2 regions of the Cupriavidus sp. DF5525 genome follow, and region 2 is predicted to be linked to the other one. Evidence: predicted binding sites of a transcription regulator. Region 2 holds the regulator's gene; the other holds the start of a gene.

Region 1 (7,616 bases), 390 kb from region 2:
TCAGGCAGGATCTGCGCCCACATTGCCGCCTTCCAGTCATCGACCACGACGATCGCCAGCAGTCCCGCATTGACCATCTCGAGCACGTCTTCGTCTTCGAGGGCATCGGGCAGCATCACCAGCTGCATTGGAGCCTTGCCGGACTCGCGCAGGCGATTGTTCAGTGCGGTCAGGCTTTCGTAATAGCTGCTCGCGCGGCGCACGTGGACGGTCTTGCCCGCCAGGTCGTCCAGGCTCTTCAGCGCCGGTGACTTCGGGCCGGTCACGATCAGCTCGCGCACCGGCTTGCGGTCACGCGGCGCGGCAAAGTCGACCAGCTTCAGCCGCGCTTCGGTCTCGGTCAGGTTGCCGGCGGCGATATCGCCCAGGCCCGCCGCCAGGTCGGGCAGCAGGCGGTCGCGTGTGGTGGGGATGATGATGACGGTGAGGGGGCGCTTGCCAAGGCGGTCGGCGTAGGTCTTGTTCAGGTAGCGCTCGAAGGCACGCACCAGCTCTGCCGTCAGTCCGCGCTCATGGCCTTTGTCGCTGAAGTAGAGCGTGCGGCTGTATGGCACCAGCACGCGGATGACGCGGCTGTTGAGCATCGTGTCGAAATCGCCCGTGCGCGGCTTGTTGGCCAGACTGAGGCCGCGCGGGGCCGCGGGAGCTGCCGTGCCGGCCGCGGCTTTCGCAGCGGGTGCGGACGCCGGTGCCGGCTTCTGCTGCGCTACGGCATACGTGCTGCACAGGCTGAACGCGCCCATCAGGCCGGACAGGAGCAGGCCTGCTAACCAGTGGTGCGGGCGAACGACGGGCATGGCGGAGATGGCAAGCCGGGCGGAAAGACGCGCGACTCCCTCATATCGAGTCTAGGCGCGATCCTGCCTGTTACAAGCCGCCAGCATCCGGAAGCTGCCGAGGGGGCAATGGAGGGGGAGGGAACAAAAGGCGAAGGGCGATAATGAAAAGTGGCCGGCTGATGCCGGCCACTAGTTCCGCGGCGGCTGGCGCTATTGCTTTGGCGCAGCCATTTCCTGCTTGGCGGTAGCGTCCGCAGCCTTGTTTTCGGTCTTGCGCTCCTGCTTGGCCGCGCCGACGTCCTGCTTGTACTCGCCCTTGGCCGCCTTCTTCTTGGCCTTGTACTCGGCCGAGGCTTTCTGGCGTGCCTCACGGCGCTCGACCAGTGGATCCTTTGGCGGTTCGATCTGGGTCACGCCGGGCGATGCGCCTTGGGAGCCTGCCGCGGCGGCAGGGACGGCCGGGGTTGCCGGGGTGGCCGGCATGCCCTGGGCGGCCGGGGTTGCCGGCGTGGCAGGGCTGGCCGGCGTCTGGGCAATCGCCGTGGCGCAAGTGAGGCCTGCCAGTCCAGCGGCAATCGCGCCGACGATCTTGGGAAGGCGAGCGGGCTGTTTTCGATTCATGGAGAACCTCCAGAGTTGTTGTCGTAGGCGCCGACAGCGGTTGTCCGGCACGACTTCTGCCGCACATTCCTGGTGGAGCCGGAATGTCACGGTTGCCCTCAGTCTAGGCAGTGCTGCGGTGTTGTGCTGTCCGTGTCGTGCCGATGCGACGTAGGGAGAATTCCTACAAAGAAACCGCCTTTCCGCCTATGGGCTCCATTATGTCTAGCCATTCGGTGTGAGCAATTTATGAGAATCTCACACCATATTTAAGCGTTCGCTGATTGCGGGCGGCCGAAACCAGCGTTGCATCCCGTTCAGTCGCATTGCATCGATTACTGCCGCTAGGCTTTCCACTTTCGGCATCACGCCGAGCCATACCATCGTCCATTGTGTCTTCCTTATTAAATCCGTGCGCGGCGATGCAGGTCACGGCCGCCGCCCCGGGCAGGTATACGCAGGAAAATCTCGACTGAATTCATGATGATCGCATTTGTGCAATTTTTTTCGCGATCTTGCCCGCAAGCGTGGCAAGCAAGACTGGTGAGTTGGCTGGCGGCAGCATTCATGGGAGCGGGTATTTTCATGTCAGCTCTCCCGTCGGCGTGGGCATCCTGCACTTATGCGGACGGCTTTGAATTGCTGAACATCACGGTTCCCTTGAGCGGGGCCATTGTTGTACCAATCCACCCAAGATAAGCCGTCAAATAGAATCGCAATTTGCCACGCGCACGCTTGACAGATGACGAGGTTCGAGCGGCCGCCGCCCTGCTTGCGCTGGCTGTTTAGCGCAAGCAGGGCGGCGGCCAATAGAGGATCGTTTCTCGATCTTCGCTTGGCTCTCATGCCCCTGTCCGATCTGTTCGCTACGCTTACCCAATATCTGCACACCAAGGTCTTTCACGATCTTGCCCGTCATCCCGAATATCCAGCCGCATTCACCCGTCAGCGCAAGCTCACCCTGCCCACACTGATCGCGTTCATGCTTGGCAACTTGCGCATGGGCGTTCAAGCCGAACTCGATCAATTCTTCGCCGCGCTCGCCCGCCAAAACACCTTGTGCCGGCGAGTCAGTGAACAAGCCTTCGCCCAGGCTCGCAGCAAACTCAGCGGCGATGTCTTTGCTCACCTCAATGACTGGCTGCTTCAGCAGGTGTCCAACCATTTGCCGCGCTGGCATGGCTTTCGGCTGGTCGCAGCCGACGCCTCGCACCTGCGTTTTGCCATCCGCCACAGCCATCTGCCTCGAGCCGCCACCCGTGATCAACTCGCTTTCGGCCTGTACCTCCCCGGGGCCGAGATGATGCTCGCCGCCTCACTGCACAGCGTGCTCGAGAACGAACGCCAGATCCTGTTCGAGCATCTGGACCGCCTGCAATCCGACGACTTGCTGTTGCTCGACCGCGGCTACCCGGCCCGCTGGCTGGTAGCCGTACTCAACCAACGAAACATCCCTTTCTGCATGCGCGCCGACGGTAGCGGCTTTGCTGCCCTGCGGGACTTCGTCCGCTCCGGCCGCGCCGAGACCGTCGTCACGCTCCCGGCTCCAGCCCGCAATGACGCGCGCGACTATGAATGTGCGTCCGTCCCGCAGACCGTCCGGCTCATCCGGCAGATCTCGCCAGCCGCCAAGGTTCGCGTGCTCATCACCAATCTGCTCGACAGGCACCGCCATCCGGCTGCCACCTTCCGCGATCTCTATCACCAGCGCTGGCGTCTCGAGGAGGCCTTCAAACGCCTCAAACACCGCATGGCACTCGAACACCTGTCCGGCCTCTCACAGTTGGCCGCCAGGCAGGACTTCGGAGCCAAAGTCCTGTGCGATAACCTGCACGCCCTGTGCTGTCTTGCGGCCGCGCAGGAACATGACATTGACTCGGATCATCGGATCAACCGTGCCTACGCCATCACCGCCCTTAAACGTGTCCTGCCTGCACTGCTGCTCGGCCTGCGCTGGGCCAAGGCTGCCCTGAACGAGACCTTGACCTTGATCGCAACACGTCTCCAGCGCGTGCGACCAGATCGCGCCAAGCCCCGTCCACCACGCCACAAGCCTCATCGACATGCCGCTTATAAGGCTTGTTGATGCTGCTTATCTTGGGTGGATTGATTGTTGTACCCCGTGATGCGCCCGTCGGTGCAATGCTGGCGACATTCAAGTGGGCCCCAGCGAATACCAGCCAGTTCTATGCGTCCTGTTCCGGGTCGTTCACCCGTAGCTGGACGCTTCCGGTCACGCCATACCCGGCGGGTGCGGACAAGGTCTTCCCCACCAACGTCCCCGGTATCGGGGTGAAAATCACCAACCAACAGACACCGTTTCCCATCACATCCACGGGCACAGGGTCGGTGCATTTTTATTGGGGCGGCCAGAACCTGAATTATGTTTTTGTGAAGACCGGTCCGATTTCCTATGGGACGATATCCGCTGCCAGCCTCCCGACAGTCAGGTACGATTTTGACAATTCCCTGGTTATTTATATTGCCACCGCGGCGGGAAGTATTTCGTTTAGCGCCTTCCTGTCAGACCCCGGATGTCCTGGTCGATCTTGGCGTGCATCGCACTTCGGAATTCACTGGCGTGGGAGCCTATTCTGCCTCGAAAGGATTCAATATCGCCCTGAATAATTGCCCGCCCGGGATCAATAACATCCGATACCAGATTGATGCCCTGACAAACGTGCTTGGCGGTAACGGCTCGGTCGTGGCACTCGATGGTGCATCGACGGTGACGGGAGTCGGCGTCCAGTTGCTGGATGGCTCGGACAAGCCCTTTGCGCTGGGTAGCACGGTGAGCCTGGCTGGCTTTAATGGCAGCACCGGCGGCAACTATACGATCCCCCTCCGGGCTCGCTACTACCAGACCGGCAGCAAGGTGACCAGCGGAACCGCCAACACGCTGATGACGTTCACCATGGTGTACCAATAACAATCACTATCCGCTTCGGTTGCACGACGAAGTGACGCCGCCCCGGCATCTGGGTAGCCCTGCCGACGCCTGCGGATTGTCATGGCGGCTTTGGCCTGCAGGTCAGCTCACCAGATCTGTGGGATTTGGCCGCAGTGGAGTGGCTTATTCGCCATACGGAAGCGACTGGCCGGGCGTTGTTCCCAGCAGAATGCACCCGCTTCGGGAAAACCCGCATCAAGTCCCTGTCTTGAAATGCCCCTACCCCGTCCCTATAATTAGCACTCGCCGGGGGTGAGTGCTAACAGCATGAACAGCCCCTTGCGGCACCTGAACATTTCAGACGGCCGTCGCCTCGGTAGCCGGCCGATTTGTGAATAGAAACTCACTTTTGCATCTAGGAGTCCGTATGAATCTGCGTCCTTTGCACGACCGCGTGATCGTGAAGCGTCTGGACAACGAAACCAAGACCGCGTCCGGTATCGTGATTCCCGACAACGCTGCCGAGAAGCCCGATCAAGGCGAAGTACTGGCAATCGGTCCTGGCAAGAAGGATGACAAGGGCAACAACATCGCCCTCGACGTCAAGGTCGGCGACCGTGTGCTGTTCGGCAAGTACGCCGGCCAGGCCGTGAAGGTGGAAGGCCAGGAACTGCTGGTCATGCGCGAAGAAGACATCATGGCCGTGGTGAACAAGTAATTCACCGACTGACCGCCACCCGTACAGATTTCAGGAGATTCAAGAATGGCAGCTAAAGACGTAGTGTTCGGCGACGCCGCACGTGCCAAGATGGTCGAAGGCGTGAACATCCTCGCCAACGCAGTCAAGGTGACCCTGGGCCCGAAGGGCCGCAATGTGGTGCTGGAGCGCAGCTTCGGCGGCCCGACCGTGACCAAGGACGGCGTGTCCGTGGCCAAGGAAATCGAGCTGAAGGACAAGCTGCAGAACATGGGCGCCCAGATGGTCAAGGAAGTGGCTTCCAAGACCAGCGATAACGCCGGTGACGGTACCACCACCGCAACCGTGCTGGCCCAGTCGATCGTGCGCGAAGGCATGAAGTACGTTGCCGCCGGCATGAACCCGATGGACCTGAAGCGCGGCATCGACAAGGCTGTTACCGCTGCCGTGGAAGAGCTGAAGAAGGTCAGCAAGCCCACGACCACCAGCAAGGAAATCGCCCAGGTTGGCGCGATCTCGGCCAACAGCGACACCTCGATTGGTGAGCGCATCGCCGAAGCCATGGACAAGGTCGGCAAGGAAGGCGTGATCACCGTCGAAGACGGCAAGTCGCTGGCCGACGAGCTGGAAGTCGTGGAAGGCATGCAGTTCGACCGCGGCTACCTGTCGCCGTACTTCATCAACAACCCGGAAAAGCAGGTGGTCCAGCTGGACAGCCCGTTCGTGCTGCTGTTCGACAAGAAGGTTTCGAACATCCGCGACCTGCTGCCGGTGCTGGAGCAAGTGGCCAAGGCCGGCCGCCCGCTGCTGATCATCGCTGAAGACGTCGAGGGCGAAGCCCTGGCGACCCTGGTGGTCAACAACATCCGTGGCATCCTGAAGACCGCCGCCGTCAAGGCCCCGGGCTTCGGCGACCGCCGCAAGGCCATGCTGGAAGACATCGCCATCCTGACCGGCGGCACCGTGATCGCTGAAGAGATCGGCCTGACGCTGGAAAAGGCCGGCCTGAACGACCTGGGCCAGGCCAAGCGCATCGAGATCGGCAAGGAAAACACCATCATCATCGACGGCGCCGGCGACGCAGCGGCGATCGAAGGCCGCGTGAAGCAAATCCGCGCCCAGATCGAAGAAGCGACCTCGGACTACGACCGTGAGAAGCTGCAAGAGCGCGTGGCCAAGCTGGCCGGCGGTGTTGCCGTGATCAAGGTTGGCGCTGCCACCGAAGTCGAAATGAAGGAAAAGAAGGCCCGCGTGGAAGACGCCCTGCACGCCACCCGCGCTGCGGTGGAAGAAGGCATCGTCCCCGGCGGTGGTGTGGCCCTGCTGCGTGCCCGCGCTGCGATCTCGGCACTGACCGGCGAAAACGCCGACCAGAACGCCGGTATCAAGATCGTGCTGCGCGCGATGGAAGAGCCGCTGCGCCAGATCGTGCTGAACGCCGGTGAAGAAGCGTCGGTCGTCGTTGCCAAGGTCATCGAAGGCAAGGGCAACTACGGCTACAACGCGGCTTCGGGCGAGTACGGCGACCTGGTGGAAATGGGCGTGCTGGACCCGACCAAGGTCACCCGCACCGCACTGCAGAACGCCGCTTCGGTGGCTTCGCTGATGCTGACCACCGACTGCGCCGTGGCCGAATCGCCGAAGGAAGAGTCGGCTCCGGCAATGCCGGGCGGCATGGGCGGCATGGGTGGCATGGAAGGCATGATGTAATTTGTGCCGACCGACTGCCGGTGATTGCCGGCAGGCTGTCAGACAAGAACCCCCGCGGGTGCGAGCCCGCGGGGGTTTTTATTTTGAACGGTGCCCGCTGAAGGCGCGCGCCGCGGCGTCAGACTTCGACCACGCAACACCAGTCGAAGCGCTGATTCTCCAGCTCGCCGGTACGCCGGCTGACATAGCCGCGCGGATTGCACACCACGCGCGAATCGTCGATGCAGTAGTCGAAGCTGGTGTGGGTATGGCCGTGTATCCACAGGTCGGCCTGCGCCACCAGGTCGGGCCGGCGCGAGAGGAAGCCGCCGGAAACCAGGTCATGCGAATAGCGCGGGTCCAGGCTGCCGAGGTCGGGGCCGTGATGGGTGACTACTATCGTCTTGCCGTCGAAGGGCTGCGCCAACTGGGCGGCAAGCCAGGCCGATGCGGCCTGGTGGCGCGCCAGCGCGTCCTCCGGCGTGAAGTGCCGCGCGCGGCCGTCGTCGCCGGCCAGCTCGATCAGGCGGTGGTCCAGCATCACTGCGGCGCAGGCCTGCATCGCGTCCTCGCGCCGGTCGTTGCCGAACAGCGTGTAGTCGGTCCACCAGGTGGTGCCGAGGATGCGCACGCGCCCGCGCGCGCCGCTGAACTCGGCCACCGAACCGTTGAGAACTTGCATGCCGGAGTGATCGGCGGCGGCTTCCGCCATCAACCGGTCGACGGTGTCGAAATTGCTTTCGTAGTACTCGTGGTTGCCGGGGACATAGACCACCGGCTGGCTGAAGGTGCGTGCCGCCCAGTCGATGCCGTCGCGGCCGTTGGCGATGTCGCCGGCCAGTACCACGATGTCTGCGTCGCAGTCCGGTACCGACTGCGGCATGTTGTGCTCGATATGCAGGTCGCTCAGGATGCGTAGCTTCATGGGGACTCCGGGGCGAGGTCGGCGGGGGAATTGCTT
Region 2 (7,616 bases):
TCGCGCGCCATCACCTTGTTCAGGTCCTGGGCGGCCTGCAGGTCGTCGAGCTGCTGGCGGCGTGCGGTCAGTTCGTCGGGCAGTTGTTCCGGCGGCAGGCGGTACTTGCGCGCGGTGGCGTGCAAAGCCTGCATCCGCTCTTCCACCGCCTGCAGCCGCTCGGGGTCGAGTTCGAGCCGGTCGACATAGCGCGTCAGCGAGTGTGCGGCTTCCTCGGCCTGCATCTGGGCGGGTTCGAGCGCGGCCAGCACGTCGCGCAGCGCCGGGTCGAGATCGGCCAGCTGCTGCAGCCTGTGCACGATGGTGTTCAGCGCCGACAGCACCGAGCCGTCGGCCTCGGACAGCGCATCCAGCGCGGCGCGGCTGCCGTCGATCAGGCCGGCGGCGTGCGAGAGTCGGTTGTACTCGGACTGGATCTCTTCCCATTCGCCCGGCTGCGGGTTGAGCTTGTCCAGCTCGCCCACCTGCCATTCCAGCCGCTCGCGCTCGAGCTGCATCTCGCGCGACTGGTGCTCGACCGCCTCGCGCTGGCGCACGCAGGCACGCCACGCGCGCCAGGCCTCGGCCACGGCGCCGGCCTGCTGGGTCAGCCCGGCATGGGCGTCGAACAGCAGGCGCTGGGCGTCGGGGCGCAGCAGCAGCTGGTGCGCGTGCTGGCCGTGGATGTCGACCAGCTGATCGCCGACTTCGCGCAGCTGCGCCAGCGTGGCGGCGGCGCCATTGATAAAGGCTTTGCTGCGGCCGCCGGCATCGACGGTGCGGCGCAGCAGCACGCTATGCACGCCGTCTTCCGCGTCGCCGTTGAGTTCGCGCTCGGCCAGCCAGGCGTCCAGCGCCGGGTGGGTCGAGAAGGTGGCGCTGACGCTGGCGCGCGGGGCGCCTTCGCGCACCACGCCGGCATCGGCGCGCTCGCCCAGCACCAGGGCCAGGGCATCGATCAGGATGGACTTGCCGGCGCCGGTTTCGCCGGTGAAGACGGTGAAGCCGGACGTGAAATCCAGGTCGAGCGTGTCGACGATGACGAAATCGCGGATGGACAGGCTGCGCAGCATCGTGGCGTGAGGGGGTGTCGGTCCGGTGGGTCGGGCTCGGGCTGGGGGGCGGCTCAGAGGCGGTTGTCTTCGGACGGATACTCGTGCCAGTGCAGCTTCTTGCGCAGCGTGGCGTAGTAGTTGTAGCCGACCGGGTGCAGCAGGTTGATGTGCTTCTCCGAGCGCCGCACTACAATGCGGTCGCCCGGCAGCAGCGAGGTCAGCGACTGCATGTCGAAGTTGACGCTCGCGTCGCGCGCGCTGGCCACTTCGATGGTGACCTCGGCGTCGTGCGGCAGCACGATCGGGCGGTTCGAGAGCGCGTGCGGGGCGATCGGCACCAGCACCACGCCGGACAGCGTAGGATGCAGGATCGGGCCGCCGGCGGACAGCGCGTACGCGGTCGAGCCGGTGGCGGTCGACACGATCAGGCCGTCCGAGCGCTGGTTGTACATGAAAAAGCCGTCCACCGACACCGCCAGCTCGACCATGCCGGAGATGCCCGAGCGGTTCACCACCACATCGTTCAGCGCCAGCGCGGAAAAGATATCCATGTCGTCGCGCACCACGCGCGATTCCAGCAGCAGCCGGGTCTCGGCCTCGTAGCGGCCGTCGAGCATGTCGGGCAATACCGTATGCGCGTCTTCCAACGCGATATCGGTCATGAAGCCGAGCCGCCCGTGGTTGACGCCGATCAGCGGCACTTCGTGGCCGGCCAGCTGGCGCGCCAGGCCCAGCAGGGTGCCGTCGCCGCCCAGGACCACGGCGACATCGGCCTGTTCGGCGATCTCCTCGGCGGAGAGGGCCGGGTAGCCGGTCAGCCCGGTGGCCAGCGCGGTCTCGCGCTCGAACACCACATCCTGGCCGTTGCGCAGGATATAAGAGGCGATCTCCTCCAGCGGCCCTTCGATGCCGGCGGTGGAATACCGGCCCACCAGGGCGACGGTCTTGAACGGAGTGCGCAACGCGCTGTCTTTGGGGGGGGCGGACATGCCGGGATTAGACCATACCGCCGTAACCGTTGTCAGCATGCCGGGTGCGGAACCCGGCGCCGGGCGAGGCCGGGCGCCGGAAGGTCCAAAACTTGCGTAAAATCGGGACATCATGGATGAACGTTCCAAAACGCTGCTCAAGACCCTGATCGAGCGCTACATCGCGGAAGGTCAGCCGGTCGGTTCCCGCACCCTGTCCAAGTACTCGGGGCTGGACCTGTCGCCGGCGACGATCCGCAATGTGATGTCCGACCTGGAGGAGATGGGCTTTATCTCCAGCCCGCACACCTCGGCTGGCCGTATCCCGACGCCGCGCGGCTACCGGCTGTTCGTTGATTCCATGCTGACGGCCAAGCCGCTCGAGCGCAACGCCGACCTGGCCGAGCTGACCGGCCAGATCCAGGACCAGCTCGGCGGCCAGCAGCTGGGCCCGCAGCGGATGATCACCATGGCGGCGCGCACGCTGTCCAACCTGTCGCACTTTGCCGGCGTGGTGATGACGCCGCGGCGCGCGCAGGCGTTCCGGCAGATCGAATTCATGCGGCTGTCGGAAAAGCGCATCCTGCTGATCATCGTCAGCCCTGAAGGCGACGTCCAGAACCGCATCATCCAGACCGAACTGGCTTATACGCCGGCGCAACTGATCGAGGCGGCCAACTACTTCAACTCGCATTACGCCGGCATGAGCTTCGACTCGGTTCGCGACCACCTGCGCGTGGAACTGCGCGACCTGCGCCGCGACATGTCGCAGCTGATGCAGGCGGCGGTCGAGGCCGGCAGCACCGTCGAGGACGAGGAGGACGACCACGTCTATATCAGCGGCGAGCGCAAGCTGCTGGAAGTGGAAGACCTGGCCTCCAGCATGGACAAGCTGCGCCGGCTGTTCGACGTGTTCGAGCACAAGACCAGCCTGCTGCAGCTGCTGGACGTGTCCAGCCACGCCCAGGGCGTGCAGATCTTCATCGGCGGCGAGAGCCGGCTGGTGCCACTGGAAGACATGGCGGTCATCACCGCGCCGTACGAAGTCGACGGGCAGATCGTCGGCACGCTGGGCGTGATCGGCCCCACGCGCATGGCCTACGAGCGCGTGATCCCCATCGTCGACATCACCGCGCGGCTGCTGTCCAGCGCGCTGAGCCAGAACCAGTGACACGGCTGGCCGGTCTCAAAAGCTGCCCCATTCCTACCGAGCGCGGCAAATATTGCCGAAGCGTGTTGCGAGCGCTCGTTATCTGCGCTCGCCGCGCCAACCCGGAAGCGACATGACGTTTTCTCCCGAACCGGCCTACCAGCACGGCCAGGCGCCACGCACGGCGATCCTGCTGGTCAACCTGGGCACCCCCGACGCGCCCACGCCCAAGGCGGTGGGGCGCTACCTGAAGGAGTTCCTGTCCGACCCGCGCGTGGTGGAGATCCCGCGCGCGGCCTGGCTGCCGCTGCTGCACGGTGTGATCCTGCCGCTGCGTTCGCGCGCCTCGGCGCTCAAGTACGAATCGATCTGGCTGCGCGAGGCGCATATGACGGGCTCGCCGCTGCTGGTCTACAGCGAGCGGCAGGCGCATGCGCTGCAGCGGCTGCTGAACCAGAACGGCCATGAGGTGACGGTGGCCTGCGCGATGCGCTACGGCAACCCGTCGATCGCGTCGGTGCTGGAGGCGCTGCGCCGCCAGGGCTGCGAGCAGGTGCTGGTGCTGCCGATGTACCCGCAATACTCGGGCACCACCACGGCGACCGCGTTCGACGAGGTGTTCCGCGTGCTCGGCCAGTGGCGCAACCAGCCCGAGTTGCGGCTGGTCAAGCATTTCCATGACCACCCGGCCTATATTTCGGCACTGCACCAGCAGGTCGGCGCCTACTGGGCCCGGCACGGCATGCCGGACTTCGCCCACGGCGACAAGCTGATCCTGTCGTTCCACGGCGTGCCGCGGCGCACGCTGGAGCTGGGCGACCCGTACCACTGCGAGTGCCTGAAGACCGGCCGCTTGCTGGGCGAGGCGCTGGACCTGCAGCCGGGACAATACCAGGTGACGTTCCAGTCTCGTTTCGGTAAGGCGGAATGGCTGCAGCCGTACACGGCCCCGACGCTGGCCGAGCTGGGCAAGGTCGGCGCCGGCCGGGTCGACGTGTTCTGCCCCGGCTTCCCTGCCGATTGCATCGAGACGCTGGAAGAGATCGCCATGGAAGGGCAGACTGAATTCAAGGTCGCGGGCGGCAAGGACTTCCACTTCATCGCGTGCATGAATGATTCGGCACCGTGGGTGGCGGCGATGGCGGAGATCGCGCTGCAGCACCTGCAGGGCTGGCCACTGGCCACGCCGCACCCGCACGAACTGGAAGCGCGGCGCTCGCGCGCGCAGACCCGGGGAGCGGCGGCATGAATGTGGATTTTGAGGCAGATGCGCGCCAGCGCATCGACAAGTGGCTGTGGTGCGCGCGCTTTTTCAAGACGCGTTCGCTGGCGGCCGAAGCGGTGGAGCGTGGCAAGGTGACTGTCAACGGCCAGCCGTGCAAGAATTCGCGCGAGGTGAAGCCGGGCGACAAGGTCGTGCTGGAAGCGCACCAGCAGCGCTGGGAACTAGCGGTCAAGGGCATTGCCCCGGCGCGCGGCCCGGCGCCGGTGGCGCAGACACTGTACGAGGAAAGCACAGAGAGCCAGGCGCGCCGGCAGGCCGATGCCGAACGCCGGCGCCTGCAGCCGGAGCCGTCCGCGCAGATCCAGGGCCGTCCGACCAAGCGCGACCGCCGCCGCATCGACGACTTCAAGGGATGAAATGACAACGCGGCGGCACCGGCATAGCGCCGGTGCCGCCGCGCAGCGGAAGGGTGTCGGACAGGAGGCTGTTGGTCCCGGCCGACTATTCCTGCGTGACTTCCTGACTGACGATAGGAACGATGTAATGCTTGAACACCGCCTTGCCACTGCCATACTCCGTATCGCGCGGCGTGAACGCGCCGGAGAGGCAGATAAAGGTGGTCATGACCGCTAATGCGGCCACGAGGCACAGCGTCACCACAGGCAGCTTATGCATGGCCAAATTTTCCGAAGAGGCACAAATGTGAACCATCTCCTGGGCCCCCGACATTTTTGTCATTTTTCTTAATGAGAATCTTAGTGAGTGCGGTGCAGCAAAGCAATAAGGCGTCTATTGCACAGGCCAACGCTTTGTAACGGTGTGTTTCCGCGTCTCGCTGGCGCCACTCTTGAAAACCGGCGCCTTGCCACCAACTGCACGCAACACACGCCGATTTACCACCCGGGGCCGCGCCATCGGCCGGCCGCGACAATGTATTGATACGGATCGACATGGAAGACCAGAAGCAGACGCCATCCACCCAGACGCCTACGCCCGCGGGCGATGAGGCGGCCAGCGCCGCGACCGCAGGCCAGGAGACCGCCGCGCCGGAAACCGCTGCCGTGGAGGATGTGGCGGCCCAGCTGGCCGCCCTCGAAGCCAAGGCACGCGAGAACTATGACCTGTACATGCGCGCCGTTGCCGACGGCGAGAACATCCGCCGCCGCGGGCAGGAAGATATTTCCAAGGCGCACAAGTTCGCGATCGAGAACTTCGCCGACAACCTGCTGCCGGTGATGGACAGCCTGCAGGCCGCGCTGGCCGACGGCTCGGGCGATATCGCCAAGCTGCGCGAAGGGGTCGAGCTGACCGCGCGCCAACTGGCGGCGGCGTTCGAGCGCGGCAAGATCGTGGAACTGAACCCGGTGGGCGAGAAATTCGACCCGCACCGCCACCAGGCCATCTCGATGGTGCCGGCCGACCAGGAACCGAACACCGTGGTTGCCGTGCTGCAGCGCGGTTACACGATTGCCGACCGCGTGCTGCGGCCGGCGCTGGTGACGGTGGCGGCACCCAAGTAAGCCGGGCAGGGCGGCTGCGCGACTGCGCTGTGTGTCCTGACCCTGTACCCTGATGCAGCGCCCGGTGCCGACTGGCCCGGGCGTTTGTCTTTTCGGAGCCAACCGTGAGTATGGAACAGGAATCGTCCCAGGCCCCCCATCTCGACCACCGCGCCTTCGATGCCTTCGGCATGCGGCAGGTCGATGACAAGACCATCGACGCCGCCATTGCCGGCGCCGGCGATGCGCTGGTGTGCGTGTTCTTCTGGGGCGTGGACTGCTTCAACTGCGAGATGGCCAAGAAGGCCATGCTCGCCAATCCCGAGCCGATCCGAGCGCTCGAACTGCACTGGCTGCACGCCAATGTCTATACGTACCCGGAACTGGGCCGCCGCTTCGGGCTGCACGGGATCCCGGTCTTCATGTTCTTCCAGAATGGCAAAAAACTGGGCCGCGCCACCGGCTGGCACGGCCACGGCCAGTTTGCCGCCGCGGTCGGCAATGCGCGGCTGAAGGCGAGCGGCAAGCCGCTGGCGGGCTGAGTCGGGCTAGCGCCGTCAGCGTGACAGCGCGTAGCCGATGCGGAACTGCCAGGGCAGCTTGTGGTTGTAGTCGAGCAGGCTCTCCCCGTAGCCAACGAAGTAGCCCGCCACCAGGTACCCGGCGGTGCCGGGCAGCAGCCGCGCCATCGGGTAGCTGACCTGCGCGTCGACGCTGCCGTACCACTTGCGCGTGCCCTTGCGCAGGGTCGCCGAGAACTCCCACGAATCCGGCCGCCCGTAGGCGATGCCCAGGTCCATGTAGCCGCGGTAGTAGGCGATATCGGGGTTCTCCGACTTTTCCACGTAGGCGTAGACCTTGGGTGCGACGCGCCAGTGCCAGTCGTTCTGGTCGCCAAAGTAGAAGGTCGGCTTGACGAAGACCGTGTTGATGCTGCGCGATTCGTCGCCGTCGCGGCCGTTGGATTCATGCTCAAAGCCGGTGGCCAGCGACAGCCGGCTGATCACGCTGTTGCGCACGCCGGTATCGGACAGGTAATAGAACAGGCTGGGCTTGTAGTTGGTATCGCGGAACGGCTTGGACTTCTCGGACAGATCCCATATCGAGAACTGGGTGTAGCCCACGTAGAGGTTGTCGAACAGGCTTTTCGACGCGGGGTCCTCGCCTTCGAAGATGCGGTACTTGAAGCTGAGCTGGAACTTGGCGTTGGCGCCGCCATGCCCGCCGACCATCAAGTACATCGGATCGTGGAACGACAGGCGTGCGCTGTCGCGCAGGTCGGCCGGTGCGGGGGCGGCGGCGCTGGCGGTAGTGACCGGGGTCACCGGCACGGGCGCGGCATCGGTTGTATCGGCGGGCGGCGCCGGCGGCTTGGCGGCGACCGGCGGGGTTGCCGTGGTCGACTCGCCGGGCTGCGGCAGGCGGTTCAGCGTTACCGTTACGGGAGCGGCGTCGATGCCGGTTGCGTCCAGCCGCACCTGGCCGCGCAGGGCCGGCGGCAATGCCACCGTGTAGCGGATCGCTCGGTGCTCGCCGCGGCGCAGGTTGACCACGGCCGGGCCCGACACCTCGCGCCATAGCACCAGACGTACCGGCGCCTGCAGGTCGCCGGAAGCGGTCACCTCCAGCGTGTCGGGGATACGGTAGCGGCGCGTGGCGTCGTCGGCGCTGACCACCAGCGTCAGCGTCAGCGGCTTGTTACCGTCGATCACGCGCGGCGGTTGCAGCAGCGCCACGCCG

Evidence for each region. The regulator HrcA, encoded in region 2, represses chaperone genes, less so after heat shock. The targets are predictions, from matches to a motif close to TTAGCACTCNNNNNNNNNGAGTGCTAA.
Region 1: a site for HrcA is predicted at 4,566-4,592, ahead of groES (co-chaperone GroES). Genes of this name have one in related genera too.

The regions. Positions count from the first base shown of each region.
Region 1 is NZ_CP168265.1:741,655-749,270, forward strand. Features, by position in the region: gene ABNX08_RS03565 (transglycosylase SLT domain-containing protein) at 1-797, opposite strand, end outside; gene ABNX08_RS03570 (hypothetical protein) at 990-1,400, opposite strand; gene ABNX08_RS03575 (hypothetical protein) at 1,784-1,966, opposite strand; gene ABNX08_RS03580 (IS4 family transposase) at 2,224-3,465, shown strand; partial or broken gene ABNX08_RS03585 (hypothetical protein) at 3,522-3,656, shown strand; gene ABNX08_RS03590 (fimbrial protein) at 3,838-4,308, shown strand; gene groES (co-chaperone GroES) at 4,697-4,987, shown strand; gene groL (chaperonin GroEL) at 5,033-6,676, shown strand; gene ABNX08_RS03605 (metallophosphoesterase) at 6,795-7,580, opposite strand.
Region 2 is NZ_CP168265.1:1,128,632-1,136,247, forward strand. Features, by position in the region: gene recN (DNA repair protein RecN) at 1-1,052, opposite strand, end outside; gene ABNX08_RS05385 (NAD kinase) at 1,106-2,023, opposite strand; gene hrcA (heat-inducible transcriptional repressor HrcA) at 2,136-3,173, shown strand; gene hemH (ferrochelatase) at 3,286-4,401, shown strand; gene ABNX08_RS05400 (RNA-binding S4 domain-containing protein) at 4,398-4,793, shown strand; gene ABNX08_RS05405 (hypothetical protein) at 4,879-5,052, opposite strand; gene grpE (nucleotide exchange factor GrpE) at 5,328-5,897, shown strand; gene ABNX08_RS05415 (thioredoxin family protein) at 6,008-6,418, shown strand; gene ABNX08_RS05420 (phospholipase A) at 6,434-7,616, opposite strand, start outside.